Regions from separate parts of the Roseburia sp. AM23-20 genome, predicted to be linked through region 2. Evidence: predicted binding sites of a transcription regulator. Region 2 holds the regulator's gene; the other holds the start of a gene.
The links. The regulator Rex, encoded in region 2, represses fermentation and respiration genes when NADH is low (regulators of the CRP and FNR family bind a similar motif). The targets are predictions, from matches to a motif close to ATTGTTAANTANTTAACAAT.
Positions count from the first base shown of each region.

Region 1: the regulator Rex is predicted to act here: its motif matches at 4,235-4,254, upstream of DW650_RS16175 (shikimate dehydrogenase).

Region 1 covers NZ_QRHS01000026.1:26,494-35,698, forward strand. Annotated here, with positions in the region: gene DW650_RS16155 (TRAP transporter large permease) at 1-348, opposite strand, end outside; gene DW650_RS16160 (TRAP transporter small permease) at 349-954, opposite strand; gene aroD (type I 3-dehydroquinate dehydratase) at 1,178-1,942, opposite strand; gene DW650_RS16170 (MFS transporter) at 2,002-3,216, opposite strand; gene DW650_RS16175 (shikimate dehydrogenase) at 3,287-4,162, opposite strand; gene DW650_RS16180 (LysR family transcriptional regulator) at 4,418-5,299, shown strand; gene DW650_RS16185 (LysR family transcriptional regulator) at 5,718-6,599, opposite strand; gene DW650_RS16190 (NAD(P)/FAD-dependent oxidoreductase) at 6,928-8,928, shown strand; gene aroE (shikimate dehydrogenase) at 9,134-9,205, opposite strand, start outside.
Region 2 covers NZ_QRHS01000001.1:266,389-275,593, reverse strand. Annotated here, with positions in the region: gene DW650_RS01270 (hypothetical protein) at 34-312, opposite strand; gene DW650_RS01265 (hypothetical protein) at 343-669, opposite strand; gene DW650_RS19650 (hypothetical protein) at 839-1,003, shown strand; gene DW650_RS01260 (chorion class high-cysteine HCB protein 13) at 1,152-1,376, opposite strand; gene DW650_RS01255 (isopropylmalate/homocitrate/citramalate synthase) at 1,690-3,078, shown strand; gene DW650_RS01250 (GntR family transcriptional regulator) at 3,089-3,748, shown strand; gene DW650_RS01245 (NADP-dependent isocitrate dehydrogenase) at 3,763-4,974, shown strand; gene abc-f (ribosomal protection-like ABC-F family protein) at 4,971-6,908, shown strand; gene DW650_RS01235 (redox-sensing transcriptional repressor Rex) at 7,034-7,687, shown strand; gene DW650_RS01230 (NAD(P)H-hydrate dehydratase) at 7,774-9,205, shown strand, end outside.

The DNA.
Region 1 (9,205 bases), on a different contig from region 2:
CGTCGCCGGGGCTGATCCTGAGATTGCACCATAAAACAGACAGGTAATAATCACTGCACATGGAATCCCCGCTCTTTTATTTCCAAGGAAATATACAAATACATCAAATAATTTTTCTGAAATCTTGCCGTGTGCCATGAGGATTCCCGCAAGCACAAACATCGGCACTGCAAGTAACGGGAAACTGTCAATTCCTCCGACCATGGAACGGATGACATATCCGGCACTTGCCGTAAAAGAAGCATCAAATGCTCCCGGCAGTACAGCTACAATTCCAAGTGAAATAGAGATCGGAATTGCAATGATAAGACATATGGCAAAAATAATAAAAACAACAACTGCTGACATCTATTTCTCCTTTCCCACTGCAGAATGTGAATCATCTGTATTTACATGATCCGGCTGTTCCGGAGCCTCAATCACTGCTTCCTCGATCACGGACGCGATATTACCCTCTTCTAATGGCTTCTTTTCTTTTCCAAGCAAAATACGCCACTCACCAAACCAGCGCTGCACGATACGGAATGCGGTCAGAATAAAGCAGAAAAACGGAGCCGACTGTACATAATACATTGGCAGTCCACATGCCGGGCTGACCTGTCCACTCTCGATAGTTGCCTTTAAATACAGGAAGGAGAACGGTATCAGATAAACAAAAAAAACAAATTCCACGGTCAGATTTGTGATTTTAAAAATAGTTTTTCCACGTTTTGGGAACATTTTGATAAACTGATCCACCTTGATAGAAATGCATTTTCTGGTACAGAGACTCACACTTAAAAATGCAGACCATATAAACAGATATCTTGTGATCTCCTCTGACCACGAAAGCGATACTCCAAGAATATATCTGGAAAATACCTGACATCCCATGATCAGCGTCATAGCCGCTAACATGAGAACCATCAGAATTTCTTCAAGACTTTCGTCTATGACATGAATAAATTTTTTCATGCAGCCTTTTCTCCTTCCTTCGTATAACTTCTCTTTATCAATATACAAAATCATTCATTTGTAATAAACGATTTTATACTTATTATTATATCTTATCAGATTTCTCTGTTTTTTCTAATGCAATTCTAACAAAAACCGGATGTCAAAAAACTCCATTCGACATCCGGTTTTGTTTTCTTATGAGAATTGTCTCGGTACGGGACATCCATTTTTATGGCTATTCTTACATACTCTCATGAATCAGATTTAAAATTGTATTTAAGTCTGCTGCATTCATCTGGCCCGGTGCAGATGCTTTTCCAACTGCTCCAAAAGTCAGTGCAGAACCGAATACTTCACCACAGAGACGGCTGATCAGACCAGTTCCTGCCATAGACATGGTGATGATCGGTCTGTCTGCATATTCAGATACCATCTCTTCTGTTGCTGCAAGAAGTGTTAAAACATCTTTTTTATTCTGCGGCATTACTGCGATCTTCGGAATATCTGCGTCTAAATCCTGCATTTTGCGGAGACGTCCTACGATATCATCTTTATCCGGTGTCTTGTCAAAGTCATGATTGGAAGCAACAACTGCCACACCAGCTTCATGTGCAGCTTTAATGATCTCTTTCACATAAGAATCACCTGTGAAAGCCTCCACATCAACCAGATCAACCAGCCCTGTTGCTGCTGCTTTTTTATTTAATTCTACATAAACATCTGGCTCGATCGCTTTCTCGCCACCCTCTTTAGAGGTACGGAAAGTGAACAGGATCGGTGTATTGCCAAGTGCCGGACGAAGATCTTTTAATACGTCCTCGACCTGTGCAAAATCAAACACACCGTCAAACCAGTCAACACGCCACTCAACAACATCCATTTTTACATCTGCAAAAGATTTTGCTGCTGCAAGAATCTCTTCTTTTGTTTTACCAACAATCGGTACACAGATCTTCGGCACGCCTTCACCGATTCTGACACCGCGGACTTCTACATAGTTGCTCATATGAATCCTCCATTCCTGTGTGTAAAAATCTCTTATATGATTCTTCACACGAATCTTTTTTAATTATCTGCTTTTGCCTGCACAACCATACTTGTATAACGAAGATTTACAAATAATCCAAGTAATACACCTACTGCTGTTAATACGATATTCATAACCATAACCTGTGAAGGCTGCATCTTTGATGCTGCTGTCAGGATCGTATAATTACACAGTGAGGAAGCGATCATAACAAGTGCCGTTACCGTTCCCTTGATTTTCGGGAAAAGCATGTTGCAGACTGATGTAGCGATCTGAAGCAGTCCGCCTGCGCCTGCCCAGCCGATCAGGAATGCACCTGCGATCATAAGAGGCTGGCTCTTTCCAACTAATACAACAATTAATGTAGCAAGACAGATTACCGGATAGATCACGATAAATCTGACATCTTTAATTTTTCTTGTTAATATTGCTGTTACGATAAGTGCAAGCATTGTTCCTGCGGAATAGTAAGTCTGCATGATGGAAGGATCTGTCCAGCCCACATTCTCTTTTGCAAAGTTCTGCGCACAGTTTAACCAGAGCTGGAATGTACCGGTACAGGTAAAACCGATCAGGATCATTGCAACAGACTCGATGGAAAAATGTGTATGTTTTAAGCTGGCGATCAGTCCTTCTTTTTCTCCCGCTGCCTTCTGATCCGCATCCGGAAGCGGAAAAAGCATTACTAATACTAATAATACAATATAAATGATACCACATCCAAAGAATAATGTGTTATAAGATGTAAGACCTGCTGCTGTTGTTGCTACCGTTACGCCAAGTACGAATGGCAGGATCATCTGTGCGATTGCAATGAAAAATTTAATTCCCATCGTTGCAACACCCGGTGCTTTATAAATGATCTCACCTACAGCCGGGTAAATTCCGGTATCAAGGAAAGAGTTGGCAACACCTCCGATGATGGCACAGATATATGCGATCTGATATCCACCATTTGTTCCTGCATTAAATGCAAGCGCAAGACCGATCAGATATACTGCATAAGAACCGCTTCCGATTGCAGTAGAGATACGACGTCCTAACTTATCAGAAAGAGGACCTGCAAATGGAAGTGCGATCAGTCTTCCCAGTCCAAGTGCGGCAGAAATAGCTGTGATCGCCATAGCTTCCACACCCCAGGATGCAGCAAGAGCTTCCTTGATCACTGCCTGTCCTAAAATAGAACATCCGACACCATGGATAAAATAATTTAAATAAAGAATCAGTGCGCTCGGTAAATATTTTTTATTCATTGATTTTCTCCTCAATTTGAGTTGTGATGCAGCGGCATTTTTTCATACCGCCGCATGTGACTGGGGGATTTTATTCGTATTTGATGTTTAATACTTCTTTCATATGCTCGATCGGCATATCTTTTCCAGTCCAGAGTTTAAATGCTGCTGCTCCCTGGAATAACATCATGCCAAGACCGTTCATTGTCTTACATCCAACTTCTTTTGCCATGGAACGCATCTTTGTCTCAAGCGGAGAATAAGGTACGTCTACAACGATCAGTTCCGGACGGAAGAAAGATTTATCAGGAACAACGGACATTCCCTCTAACGGTTTCATACCAACACCTGTTCCGTTTACGAAGATGTAAGAATCTGCCATCTCTTCTCTTAATTTCTCTTTGTCGTCTAAATCATAAAGAGTAGCTTTGCAGTTTGTTCTCTCATTGATCTTTTTCACAGTTGCCTCTGCGTTCTCCCAGAATTTATCATGAATGTTGAAGATAGAGATTTCTTTTACGCCATCTAATGCAGCCTGGATCTCGATTGCTGTTGCAGCTCCGCCGGCACCTGCGATGGTCATTTTCTTTCCGATCACGTCGATGTCGTTGTCTTTTAATGCCTGCATAAATCCGATACCATCTGTGATATGTCCTGTTAATACACCGTTGTCATTAACGATCGTATTTACAGCTCCGCAAAGCTCTGCAGCCGGTGATAATTTATCAAGATACTGACCAACAACTGTTTTGTTTGGCATAGATACGTTAGAACCAACCATCTTTAATGCGCGAAGACCTTTGATCGCATCCTCTAAGGTACTGTTGTCAACCTCGAATGCAAGGTAAGCATAGTCAAGTCCTAAATATGCAAATGCCTCATTGTGCATTGCCGGTGAACTGGAATGTCTGATTGGGTAAGCCATTAATCCGATAAGCTCTGTGTGACCTGTGATTCTCTCTGCCATAGTAGTGTTCTCCTTTTTCTTTTTTGTTTGATTTTCTTATTTAGTTTCATGTTTTTAACATTACCTGCCCGCTTTGTTAAAAACTTAACAACCTCTGATGTAATTATTATACAACGCTTTTTTCAATACATCCAATGCCAATTTCATGCTTTTTTAATAGTTTTAATGTACTAATCATGATATAATGTGTACAAAAACAATGGTTTTATTTTGTAATCCATAGATATTATCTATCATTTATAAGGAGATCTATACATGACACTTAATCAATTGAGTTATTTTTACCAAGCAGCCGTCCTTCAGCACTTCAACCAGGCAGCAGAAAAAATGAATATTTCAGAACCAAGTTTAAGCCGTTCCATTGCTGCTTTAGAAAATGAACTTGGTGTCACACTTTTTGAAAAACGCGGGCGAAATGTCACGCTCACAAAAGCCGGGGAGATTTTTTTAGAGCATGTCACGCAGATTTTAGATGATGTTACACGCGCCTCAAATAAAATGCAGCAGATTGCAACAAACGGTGGACATATTGATATTGCTTATGTTTCCCCGCTTGCCCGTGAATTTATTCCAAATACGGTACGCGCTTTTCTTTCCTTAGAGCAGAATAAAAATATTACGTTTCATTTTTTTCAGGATATTACTTCCATGAATATAGAAGGTCTGAAGAAAGGTTCTTATGATCTGATCTTTGGTTCCTACTCTGCGAATGAACCAAATATTGAGTTTATACCTATTATAAAGCAGGACCTTGTGGCAATCCTTCCCATAGGACATCCTCTCGGTAAAAAAGCTGAAATTGAAGCCGGGGATTTCGAAAAATACCCGGTGCTTGGATACGCAAGACATTCCGGTCTTGGCAAATACACACGTAACTTTTTTAATGACCACGGAGTGATCCCGAATTTTATCTGCGAGTCTCCGGATGAAAACGGAATTGCCTCACTTGTGGCAAAAAACTTTGGGATTGCTCTCGTTGCCGATGTTGATACGATTCACAGGGATGATATCTGCATCAGACCGCTCATTTCACAGGAAACTTTTTCACACACGGTATATATGGGATATATGCGGGGAAAATATCAACTGCCGGCTGTGCAGAGGTTTATCCAGTTTGTACGGAAATCATACCATTGATAATGCAGCTGTCAGCTTGCCCGAAACTCATTCCATTGATAATGCGGCTGTCAGCTTGCCCGAAACTCATTCCATTGATAATGCGGCTGTCAGCTTACGCGAAACTCATTGCAGGCTGTGAATATTGTGAGGCGGGAACCCATTTAACGAAGGCACGCTTACGCTGCCTGTCGCTCGCAGCGGTACTAAGCGACCAGAATACGGTCGCTAAGTACCGGCGGCTCCAGAGCACCTTCTTATAAATGGGTTCCCGCCTCACAACTGACTTTACTGTATCGGTGAGTTTCGCTTCACTCTGTTTTCTGTATCGATGAGTTTCGCTTCACTCTGTTTTCTGTATTGATGAGTTTCGCTTCACTCTGTTTTCTGTATCGGTGAGTTTCGCTTCACTCTGTTTTCTGTATTGGTGAGTTTCGCTTCACTCTGTCTCCTGCGTGACAAACTGGATAAAGGATTTCGCTACGGGGGAGAGGTAGCGTTTTTTCATGGTGGCAAGGTAGACATGGCGTTCGTATTCCGGGTTTGTGATGGTCAGGGTTTTGACGTCGAGGGTTTTTAAGATTGGAATATCCGGCATGACTGCAATGCCAAATCCCTGGGCGACAAGTCCTGCCATGCTGCCGTCTTCCTCTATTTCAAAGGCGATCTTTGGAAATACGCTGATCTGTTCATACATCTGGTCGATCACCGGGCGCAGTCCGCTTCCTTTCTGGAAATAGATCTGTGGATAATCTACGGTATCTTTTAAATCCACCGTGTCGTACATGGCAAGCGGGTGGTTTTTCGGTACGGCAAGCACTAACTTCTGATCGCCGATCTGCCGGAATTCGATATCCGGCTCCCCGTCCTGATAAGAGGAAAATACCATATCATACCTGTCATTTTTCAGTCCCTCTAAAATATCTCCTGTCGTTCCGACAATAAAATGAAACTCAATATGGTAATCCGGGTAAGCATCTAAGAATCTCCGCACCATTTTCGGTACAAATGTACTGCCTAAAGTATAAATATAAGCAAGATGTATCATACCTTCTTTGCTTCCATTTAATTCTTTTGTCCGCTGCACCCCCTCCTTTAATACTTTTAAGGATTCTTCCACATATGGAAGAAAAATCTTTCCATAACGTGTCAGAACAACATTTCTGCCTTTTTTTTCAAACAATCTCGTTCCCAGTTCCTGCTCTAACTGTGCGATCGCATGACTTAATGATGGCTGTGTAATCGATAAGATCTGCGCCGCCCTTGTATAATGTTCTTCCTTTGCCAATGTCTTAAAATACTGTAACTGACTTAAATTCATGAATCCATCCCCCGGTTTCTTCCGAATTGTTTCAATATTATAAGAATAACAATCTTACCGCGCAGAATCAATAGAGAAAATCTATCATTTTCCCCGAAAAAACGAATTGGATTTTTTTAATATTTCGGGGTACATTAATCACAGAAAGAGCACACAGACTTTTTCATTGTTAAAAAAGTAACTATCTAAAACACAATTATCTGCCCGCTCAATACTGCACGCCTACCGCGCCACGTTTTCTGACATTCTAAAAGCTATGCTGCAGTTTTCACCATCCAACAATCTCAACCACACAATTTATTCATTTAAATGCAAAGGAGATTTTATCATGAAAAGCAAATACCCTCATATTTTTGAACCAATGACCATCCGTCGTATGACCGTAAAAAACAGAATCGTTATGACACCAATGGGAACAAACTATGGTGAGCAGAACGGAGAAATGAGTTTCCTTCATATTAATTACTATGAGCAGCGTGCAAAAGGCGGTACTGGTCTTTTGATCGTGGAAAACGCAAGTGTTGATTCCCCTCAGGGTTCTAACGGTACTACACAGCTTCGTATCGATTTAGACAACTATATCCCGCGTCTTTTCAAATTATGTGAAAACGTACACAAACACGGTGCATGCATCGCTATCCAGTTAAACCATGCAGGTGCTTCTGCAATGTCTTCCCGTATCGGAATGCAGCCGGTTTCTGCTTCTGATGTACCTTCTAAAGCAGGCGGAGAGATTCCTCGTCCATTAGAGAAAGACGAGATCATGCATATTGTAAAAAAATACGGTGAAGCTGCAAAACGTGCACAGATCTGTGGATTCGATGCAGTTGAGATCCATGCAGGACACTCTTACCTGATCAGCCAGTTCCTTTCTCCTACTACCAATAAGAGAACAGACGAATTTGGCGGTTCTCCGGAAAACCGTGCAAGATTTGCCAAACTGGTTATCGAGGAAGTTCGTAAACAGGTCGGACCTTTCTTCCCGATCTTCGTTCGTATCAGTGCTGACGAGATGGTAGAAGGTGGAAATACTTTAGAGGATACCTTAGAGTATTTACAGTACTTTGAAAAAGAAGTCGATGTATTTGACGTTTCCTGTGGTCTGAATGGTTCCATCCAGTACCAGATCGATGCAAACTATTTACCGGACGGATGGCGTTCTTACATGGCAAAAGCTGTAAAAGAAAAATATGGCAAACCATGTATGACCGTTGGTAACATCCGTGATCCGAAAGTTGCTGAGGATATCTTAGCAAAAGGTGATGCTGATTTCATCGGAATGGGTCGTGGACTGATCGCAGATCCGGAATGGGTAAACAAAGTTGAGTTTGGAAAAGAATGTGATATCCGTAAATGTATTTCCTGTAATATCGGATGTGCAGGACATCGTATCGGATTAAATCAGCCGATCCGTTGTACTGTAAACCCGGCAGTCAACTCAGGCGAAGATTACATGAAGCATAAGATCAACAAACCTTGCAACGTCGTAGTCATCGGTGGCGGTACCGCAGGTTTAGAGGCAGCCTGCACTGCAGCCGAAGTCGGATGTACCACTTTCTTAATCGAGAAAAAAGCAGAGCTTGGCGGACTTGCTTCTGTAATCTCCAAGATTCCGGACAAGAAACGTTTAGCTGACTTCCCGAACTATATGATTCACCGTGCAAGCAAACTTCACAACTTATTCATCTTCAAAAATACAAGTGCTACACCAGAATTAGTAAAGAGCTTGAACCCGGATATCATCGTAAATGCAACAGGTTCTGTACCTACATTACCACCGATCACCGGTCTGCATGACCTTGTTGACAAAGATAACAGCAACGTTGCTACTGTATTAAAGATGATCGACCGCATCAATGAATATCCTGAAAAAATGGATGGCAAAAAAGTTGCGATCATCGGTGGTGGTGCCGTAGGTCTTGACGTAATGGAATTCTTTACCGAGCGCGGTTCTGATGTAACCATGGTAGAGATGCTTCCAATGATCGGAAATGGTCTTGATCCGGTTACAAAATGCGATACCAACGCTAAGATGGCAAAATACAATGTAAAACAAATGACAAATACTGCACTGCAGGAAGTTCAGAACGATCGCTTTATCGTTAAAAACCCACAGGGTGAGATCGAAGAAATTCCATTTGATTATGGATTCATCTGCCTTGGTATGAGAGCAAACAACCCGATCTTAGATCAGTTGGAGGAGACTTTCGCTGATACTAACGTAGAGATCGTAAATATCGGTGACAGTAAACGTGCAAGAAGAATCATTGAAGGTACTGAAGAAGGACGTAATATCTTAAATGTACTTGCAAAACATGATTATCTGTAATCCCAGAGAGTATTTTAATTCATAGGATATAATTTCCTATAAAATAGTAATCGTAAGCAAAATACCGCTCATCATAAAAACAGCCTGGAATTTCAAAATCCCAGACTGTTTTTTTATATATTCTTTCATCCAATATCCAGTTTTGCTCTGAATACATCACAATTTTATATATGCCTTCTTCTTTCCATCCAATATTCTTCAGATTTTAGCTGAAGAATAACTTCTTCACATCATCGACCGGCATATCCTGTCCGGTGTAAAGTTTGAATGCAGCAAC
Region 2 (9,205 bases):
TAGAAAAGGGATGGAGTGTTTCCATCCCTTTTGTCAGCTTTGTTTCCGTTCTTTCATAAGACGGATGATCTTATCCGCCTTATCCGCCTCTTCTTTCGACATGTTTTGTTTTAACAGGGCAATTAACATTTCTGTTTCCGGATCAGTAAACTGGATATTGTTTGTCTTTGCCGCATTCATGGTGCCAAGGAGAAATGGCATCATATCTTTAATATTTGTTGGCTTTTCTTTTGAAGCAAAGTTCATTAAAAACTGCAGTTTTTCGGGTGACATATTTTTCAACCCCGGATTATTCCAAAAATCATTTTCCATATTTTTCCCTTTCAAAAGATTTAAGATATTTTATGCAAAAATCGTCTCATATGTTTCCATCATGGAAATCATATTCGTAAGCATATCAAGTGTTTCGAGTTCCTTATCCGTACAGAATTTCCGGAGATCGTTCAGCATAGCAAGCGTGGAATTTTCTTCTTCGCTGACAGAGCACATAGACATGACTTTATCTTCTTGATTAAATACCTGGATGGTATTCTGTAATTCCATATATTTGATCAGAATGGCAAATTGTTTTTTCTGGTCGCCTTTCATATAAGGAATTGCTGTTTTTAACATCTGCAGTTCTCGGGTCTGTGTCATATTATCAAATGGCGTGAATGAATTTTGTTCCATAAAAATCTCCATTCTTGTGTGTGAAAAAAGTTTTTTTCACTCGAATGCCTTTTTCTTTCAGTTTATGAATCAGAAAAATAGATTATGTCAGCTATTATGCAGATTTTAGGATGGGTTTAGTGACGATGTCAGGCAGTCCGGCATAAAATAAACAGGGAGGAATAAAAATATGCTGATTATTGATGGAAATAGTGTTTATGAAATAGATGAGGAGTGTGCCAGGAGAAAGAAAGTCCCGAAAGAATGTGGAATTTATGAGAAGATGATACAACAGCAGAAATGGGAAAAAGATCAGGAATATACAGATAAAAATCAGAAAGAAAAATACTCATAATATCGATGATCTATGAATCAGGAAAGAATCCTGCCCGGAGGGCAAAAAACGTCTCGCCTGTAACGGGCAGAGACGTTTTTGGTATAAACAATAGAATGATACAGGGCGACCGGCAATACCGGCCGCCTGTATGGAATGAATGCTCAGACTAGCAGAAGCATCCTCCGCCATTTCCACCACATCCGCCGCAGCAGAAGAGAAGCAGGATGATCCACAGACAGTCATTACTGCCTCCACAGCCATTATTTCCACCACAGAATCCGCCGTTACCGCCACAGCAGCATAATAAGATGATGATCCAGAGAATGGAATTGCATCCTCCCTCGTTACAGGAACATCCACCACCACAGTTTGTTGCAGCTAAATCACTCATATAAAACCTCCAGAAATTTTTCTTACACTGTATCTTATGTGAAAGCCAGATAAGTGTTACAAATCTGAAAAAATTTTCTGTTAGGTTTAAAGGAATACACAGGATGCATATTTTAACATATTTATAACTGCAAGTTATAGAAAATATAAAATTTTATGCCTTGACAAATAAGAGAAGAAATGTATAGAATATAGAAAAAGTATAATTGTATACAATTATGCATGAAAAAATATTCACTCTAAAAGTAAAAATATGCATTCATGGCATAGGTGTCAATGGCACAAGTGCCATGGCAGAAAGAAGGATTTACGTTATGAGAGAAGTTGTAATGAATAAGAAAACGAATCTGCTGCAGCTTGAAGAGCATTTTTATCAGTTAGCAGATGTGAAAGAACCAAATGTATTCCATAATCTGTTCCCGTATGATGAGATCCCAAAGATCGCATTCAATGACCGAATTGTACCACATAATATGCCTGAAAATATCTGGATCACAGATACGACATTTCGTGATGGACAGCAGTCAAGGGCACCTTATACAACAGAACAGATCGTGACGATCTATGATTATCTGCATCGCCTGGGTGGACCGAAGGGTCTGATACGACAGAGTGAATTCTTTTTATATAGCAAAAAAGACAGAGATGCCGTCTATAAATGTTTAGAGCGCGGTTATAAATTTCCGGAAGTTACAAGCTGGATTCGGGCAAGCAAACAAGACTTCCAGTTAGTAAAAGATATCGGTCTGCGTGAGACAGGTATTCTGGTAAGCTGCTCGGATTATCATATTTTCTATAAAATGAAAATGACAAGAAGAGAGGTCATGAATCTTTACCTGAGTGTCATCCGTGAGTGTTTGGAGACAGGTATCAGTCCACGCTGTCATTTGGAGGATATCACAAGATCTGATATTTACGGTTTTGTAATTCCGTTCTGTGTGGAGCTTATGAAGCTGATGGATGAATATAAGATTCCAATCAAGATCCGTGCCTGCGATACTATGGGATATGGAGTGAATTTCCCTGGTGCTGTGATTCCGCGAAGTGTACCGGGTATCATTTATGGTCTGACCACACATGCAGGTGTACCTTCTGAACTGATCGAATGGCATGGTCATAATGATTTCTATAAAGCAGTTAATAACTCTACGACGGCATGGCTTTATGGAGCCAGTGGTGTCAACTGCTCCCTGTTCGGTATCGGAGAGCGTACCGGTAACACACCGCTTGAGGCTATGGTTTTTGAATATGCACAGTTAAAGGGAACACTCGATGGTATGGATACCACAGTGATCACAGAGCTGGCGGAATATTTTGAAAAAGAGCTTGGATATGTGCAGCCGAGCCGTACACCGTTTGTCGGCAGTAATTTTAACGTTACAAGAGCTGGAATCCATGCGGACGGACTTCTGAAAAATGAGGAGATCTATAATATTTTTGATACCGGAAAATTCTTAAACAGACCGCCATTAGTATCTGTTTCCAACACATCCGGTCTTGCAGGAATTGCTCTCTGGATCAACTCATATTATCATCTTCCGAAAGATAAGAGTGTCGATAAGAACTCAGAACTTGTAAAAAAAGTAAAAGTCTGGGTAGACAAGCAGTATGAGGATGGACGTGTTACGGTACTGACGGATAAGGAATTAGTAGAAGAAATTGAAAAATGCTGTAAGGAATTAAATGTAACAATAGGAGCATGAGGTGTCATATATGGGAGAGGATAATTATTCCTTAAGTTCCCGTGTGTTCCATACGATCCGTGAGAATATTTTATCCGGAAAATATGCGACAGACGAAGAACTGAAGGAAAAAAATATCGGCGAAGAGTTAGGCGTCAGCCGTACTCCGGTGCGTGAGGCGCTCCGCCAGCTTGAACTGGAAGGATTAGTCACCATCATTCCGAATAAGGGTGCTTATGTTGTAGGTATTTCCAAGAAAGATATTCAGGATATTTACGAGATACGGTCACGTTTGGAGGGACTGTGTGCAAAGTGGGCTGCGGACAATATCACAAAAGAGCAGTTAGATGAACTGGATGAAAATATATATCTGTCTGATTTCCATGCAGCAAAAGGAAATTCAGAACAAGTCGTGGAATTAGATAACCGTTTCCATGAGATTTTATATAACGCTTCTGACAGTAAAGAGCTGAAACATGTGCTGCTTGATTTTCATCATTACGTGCAGCGTGTACGTAAAATCACACTTGCAGATCCAAAACGTTCTGTGCAATCGAATCAGGAACACAGACAGATTGTGGAAGCATTAAAAAAACATGATGCCAATCTGGCAGAAAAACTTGCAAATGAGCATATGATGAACACCATTCACAATATGGACAATTACGGATGGGACAATTTATTTCAATAGAAAAGGAGAACATAATGGAAAAAATCAAAATGACAACACCACTGGTAGAGATGGACGGAGATGAGATGACAAGAATCCTCTGGAAAATGATCAAAGATGAATTACTTCTGCCGTTTATTGATTTAAAAACAGAGTATTATGATCTTGGATTAGAGCATCGTAATGAGACAAATGATCAGGTTACCGTTGACTCTGCCAATGCAACAAAGAAATACGGTGTTGCTGTAAAATGTGCAACGATCACACCAAATGCAGCCCGCATGACTGAATATAATTTAAAAGAAATGTGGAAAAGCCCGAATGGTACGATCCGCGCCATGTTAGATGGAACGGTATTCCGTGCACCGATCGTTGTAAAAGGGATCGAGCCATGTGTAAAGAACTGGAAAAAACCGATCACGATCGCGCGTCATGCATATGGCGATGTATATAAAGCAACTGAGATGAAGATTCCTGGAGCAGGCAAATGTGAGCTGGTATATACAGCGGAAGATGGTACAGAGACGAGAGAACTGATCCACAACTTTACCGGAGCAGGCGTTGTTCAGGGACAGCATAACCTTTGCAATTCCATTGAAAGTTTCGCAAAAAGCTGTTTTAATTATGCACTGGATACAAAACAGGATCTGTGGTTTGCAACAAAGGATACGATTTCAAAAAAATACGATCATACCTTTAAAGACATTTTCCAGGAAATCTTTGATGCAGAGTACAAAGAAAAATTTGAAAAAGCAGGTATTACCTATTTTTATACATTGATCGATGATGCAGTTGCACGTGTAATGAAGTCTGAGGGTGGTTATATCTGGGCATGTAAAAATTATGATGGAGATGTCATGAGTGATATGGTTTCAAGTGCATTTGGTTCACTTGCCATGATGACTTCTGTATTAGTTTCCCCGGATGGATATTATGAATATGAAGCTGCACATGGAACGGTACAGCGCCATTATTACAAACACTTAAAAGGTGAGGAGACATCCACAAACTCTGTTGCAACTATTTTTGCATGGACAGGTGCACTTAAGAAACGTGGAGAACTTGATTCTAACCAGGCATTATCTGATTTTGCAGAAAAACTTGAAAAGGCTTGTATAAAGACCATTGAAGATGGTAAAATGACAAAAGACCTTGCGCTGATTACTACAAATCCGAATCCGGTTGTATTAAACAGCGAAAATTTCATCAAGGCAATCAGAACAACATTAGAGGAAAGTTTAAAATGATTTTGTCATGTCAGAGTATCTCAAAGTCTTTTGGAACAGATGAGATCTTAAAAGATGTAAGTTTTCATATTGAAGCAAACGAAAAAGCAGCGATTGTCGGCATCAATGGTGCCGGCAAGTCTACGCTGCTTAAAATTATTATGGGCGAAGAAACGTCCGATACCGGTGAAGTGATCCTTGCAAAAGATAAAACAATCGGTTATCTGGCACAGTATCAGGATGTATCGGGGCACAGAACCATTTATGACGAAGTTCTTAATGCAAGAGCTGACATCCTTGAAATGGAACAGAAACTCCGCAATATGGAGTCAGAAATGAATCAGCAGACCGGTGGGGAACTGGAAAAACTGATGGAGGTTTATCATCGTCTGAGCCACGAATTTGAACTGCAGGGCGGATATGCATACCGGAGTGAAGTAACCGGTATTTTAAAAGGACTTGGTTTTTCGGACGAAGATTTAACAAAACAGATGAATGAATTGTCCGGAGGACAGAAAACCAGGGTTTCGCTTGGCAAACTCTTAGTCACAAAGCCGGATGTATTACTTTTAGATGAGCCGACAAACCATCTGGATATGGAGTCGATCCGCTGGCTTGAGAATTTTCTGCGGGCTTACAAAGGGGCTGTTGTGATCGTAGCACATGACCGTTATTTTCTGGATCGCGTTGTCACAAAAGTTGTAGAGATTTTCCAGCATAAAGCGTATGTATATCAGGGAAATTACTCGGATTTTGCGAAGAAGAAAGCAAAAGTCCGTGAAGATCTGTTAAAACAATATTATAATCAGCAGCGTGAGATCAGACATCAGGAAGAAGTTATCACAAAGTTAAAATCGTTTAACCGTGAAAAATCCATCAAGCGTGCGGAGAGCCGCGAAAAGATGTTAGACAAGATAGAACGTATTGAAAAACCGGTTGAGGACAATACAGACATTAAGATCGTGTTAGAGCCAAATGTGGTCAGCGGAAATGATGTCCTTACGGTGTCAGGTCTTGCAAAATCATATCCGCCGGTTACATTGTTTTCGGATATCTCATTCGAGATTAAACGTGGGGAGCGGGTAGCACTGATCGGCAATAACGGAACCGGGAAAACGACCATCTTAAAGATCATCAATAATCTGATACAGGCAGATGGTGGTACGGTAACACTTGGTTCGAATGTTCACATTGGATATTACGATCAGGAACATCAGCTTTTACATATGGATAAAACCATATTTGAAGAGATCTCAGATGCTTATCCAGAGCTGAATAACACAAAGATCCGCAATGTACTGGCAGCCTTTTTATTTACAAATGATGATGTGTTTAAGCGGATCTCAGATTTAAGCGGTGGTGAAAGAGGCCGTGTCTCCCTGGCAAAACTGATGCTTTCAGATGCTAATTTTCTTATTTTAGATGAGCCGACAAACCATCTGGACATTACATCCAAGGAAATTTTGGAATCTGCATTAAACCAGTATACAGGAACGGTATTTTTTGTTTCACATGACCGCTATTTTATCAATCAGACAGCAACAAGAATCCTGGAGCTGACAGGTGAAACAATTGTAAATTATATCGGAAACTATGATTATTATCTGGAAAAACATGATATTATGACGCAGTTGTATGTGAAACAGCCAGAAACTTCAGATGTGCAGCCTAAGAAACAGGATGATGCCGTTAATAAGCTCGACTGGCAGGCACAAAAAGCAGAGCAGGCAAGGATTCGTAAAATTGAAAACAGTTTAAAAAAAGCCGAGGAAGAGATTGCCGCACTTGAAAGTGAAATAAGCATGATCGATGAAGAATGTGCAAAGCCGGAAAACGCAGTTAATTCCGCAAAATTAAATGAGCTTGCAGCAAGACAGCAGGAGTGCAGGGAACGACTGGAAACTTGCTATGAAACCTGGGAAGAGCTGTCAATGCAGTTAGATGAAACTGATTGATGATATTTCCTGATAAAACAGAAAACATCTTATTGAAAAAAAGATAGTTAAATTTTTCACACATTGACAGACACAGGGGAAATCACTATAATAAACAAGAGAACGTAAGAAAGGTGGAACCTTTTGTGCAGGAAAAAGAAATATCACAGGCAGTTATCCGGAGAATGCCGCGTTATTACCGCTACCTCGGAGAACTCTTAGATGCCGGTGTAGAACGTATATCATCCAATGATCTGAGTAAACGAATGAATGTGACTGCATCCCAGATCAGACAGGATCTGAATAATTTTGGTGGTTTTGGCCAGCAGGGTTATGGTTATAATGTAAAGTTTTTATATGAGGAAATCGGTAAGATATTAGGTTTAAATGAAAGACACAATATTATTGTGGTGGGTGCAGGTAATCTTGGACAGGCACTTACAAACTATGTGAAATTTGAAAAACTTGGTTTTGTGATCATAGGACTGTTTGATGTAAATCCTGCATTGGACGGTGTGACCGTGCGTGGAATCAAAATCCGCATGCTGGATGAATTAGAGAGTTTCTGTGCAGAAAATCAGGTGGATATTGCGGCGCTTACTATGCCAAAGGAAAAGGCTGATGCCATTGCAAACAGACTAGTCGGACTTGGAATCCGCGCAATCTGGAATTTTGCGCATGTAGACCTGGAGCTCATTGATAAAAATGTTGTTGTAGAGAATGTACATCTTTCCGACAGTTTGATGCAGTTATCTTACAACATTGTCAGAAACAAAAAAGCAGAAAAAAACGGTAACTGAAAAGGGTGCCATAAATTCAGGAAGCAATTAGCTGCCGCACAGATCTTTGTGCGGCGTTTTTTGCTTATAACAGGGGGCTTATTATCATGAAGTATCTTGTAAACAGCAGGGAAATGCAAAAATATGACGCAAATACCGTTTCACATTTTAAGGTTCCGGGACTTCTTCTGATGGAGCGTGCAGCAATAACATTTGTAAATGAACTCCATAAGCAAAAAGTCGATCTCTCAGAAGTTCTTATCGTATGCGGCAGCGGAAATAATGGTGGAGATGGTCTTGCGATCGCCCGCCTTTTATTTCTGGAGGGACATACTGTTACAGTTGTTTTTGCTGGAAATAAAGATCATTGCTCGGAGCAAAACAGAATCCAGCAGGATATTTTAAATGCATATGGTGTTCCTGTCTATACGGATTTACCGGAACAGATCAGACCAACAACTGTCATAGATGCACTATTTGGTGTAGGGTTGTCGAGAGACGTGACTGGTACTTATGCAGATATATTATGTTGTATGAATACACTTCCGGGAGAAAAAGTGGCAGTGGATATTGCATCCGGAATTTCTGCAGGTACAGGTGCTGTCCTTGGTATGGCATTTCGTGCAGATATCACGATCACATTCGCATTTGCGAAATTAGGCAGTATTCTCTGGCCGGGAAATGAATATGCCGGCAGAGTGATCGTATGTGATATCGGTATCACGAAAGAAAGCTGGCTGGGAGAGACACCGTCAGTAATGGCATTGGAAACGAAAGATTTATTGCTGCTCCCGGAGAGAAAAAGTCATTCTAATAAAGGAAGCTATGGAAAACTTTTGCTGATCGCAGGAAGTGTCAATATGGCAGGGGCGGCAGTTTTATCTGCAAAAGCTGCTTACGCCACAGGATGCGGTCTGGTGCGTGTGCTGACGCCGGAAGAAAACAGGATTATTTTACAGAGCTGTGTTCCAGAGGCGGTTCTTACTACTTATGATAAAAATGCTGCTCCGGGGAAGGCTGTATTACAGGAGGCTTTTGATTGGGCAGATGCCATTGTGGCAGGTCCCGGGCTTGGGAAAGAAAAAACTGCTGCACAGATATTAAATTTTGTGTTAGAATATGGAACGTCACAGGAAAAGAAAGCAATTCTTTTTGATGCGGATGCGTTAAATCTGATAGCAGAGCAGAATGACTTACCAGAGGCAGATATCTGGAAAAATTTTAAAATCCCGGCAGTGATCACACCTCATCCCGGAGAGATGAGCCGGCTTACCGGAAAAACAGTCAATGAGATCCAGCATCATTTGCTTCAGACTGCTGCGGATTATGCAAAAGAATATCACGTTGTATGTGTCTTAAAAGACGAACATACCGTAACTGCACTGCCGGATGGTAAAAAATACCTGAATCTTTCCGGCAATTCCGGAATGGCAACAGCAGGAAGCGGAGATGTGTTAAGCGGTGTGATCGGTACACTTATGGCACAGAAAATAACACCTTACCAGGCGGCTCCTCTTGGGGTATATCTTCATGGCCTGT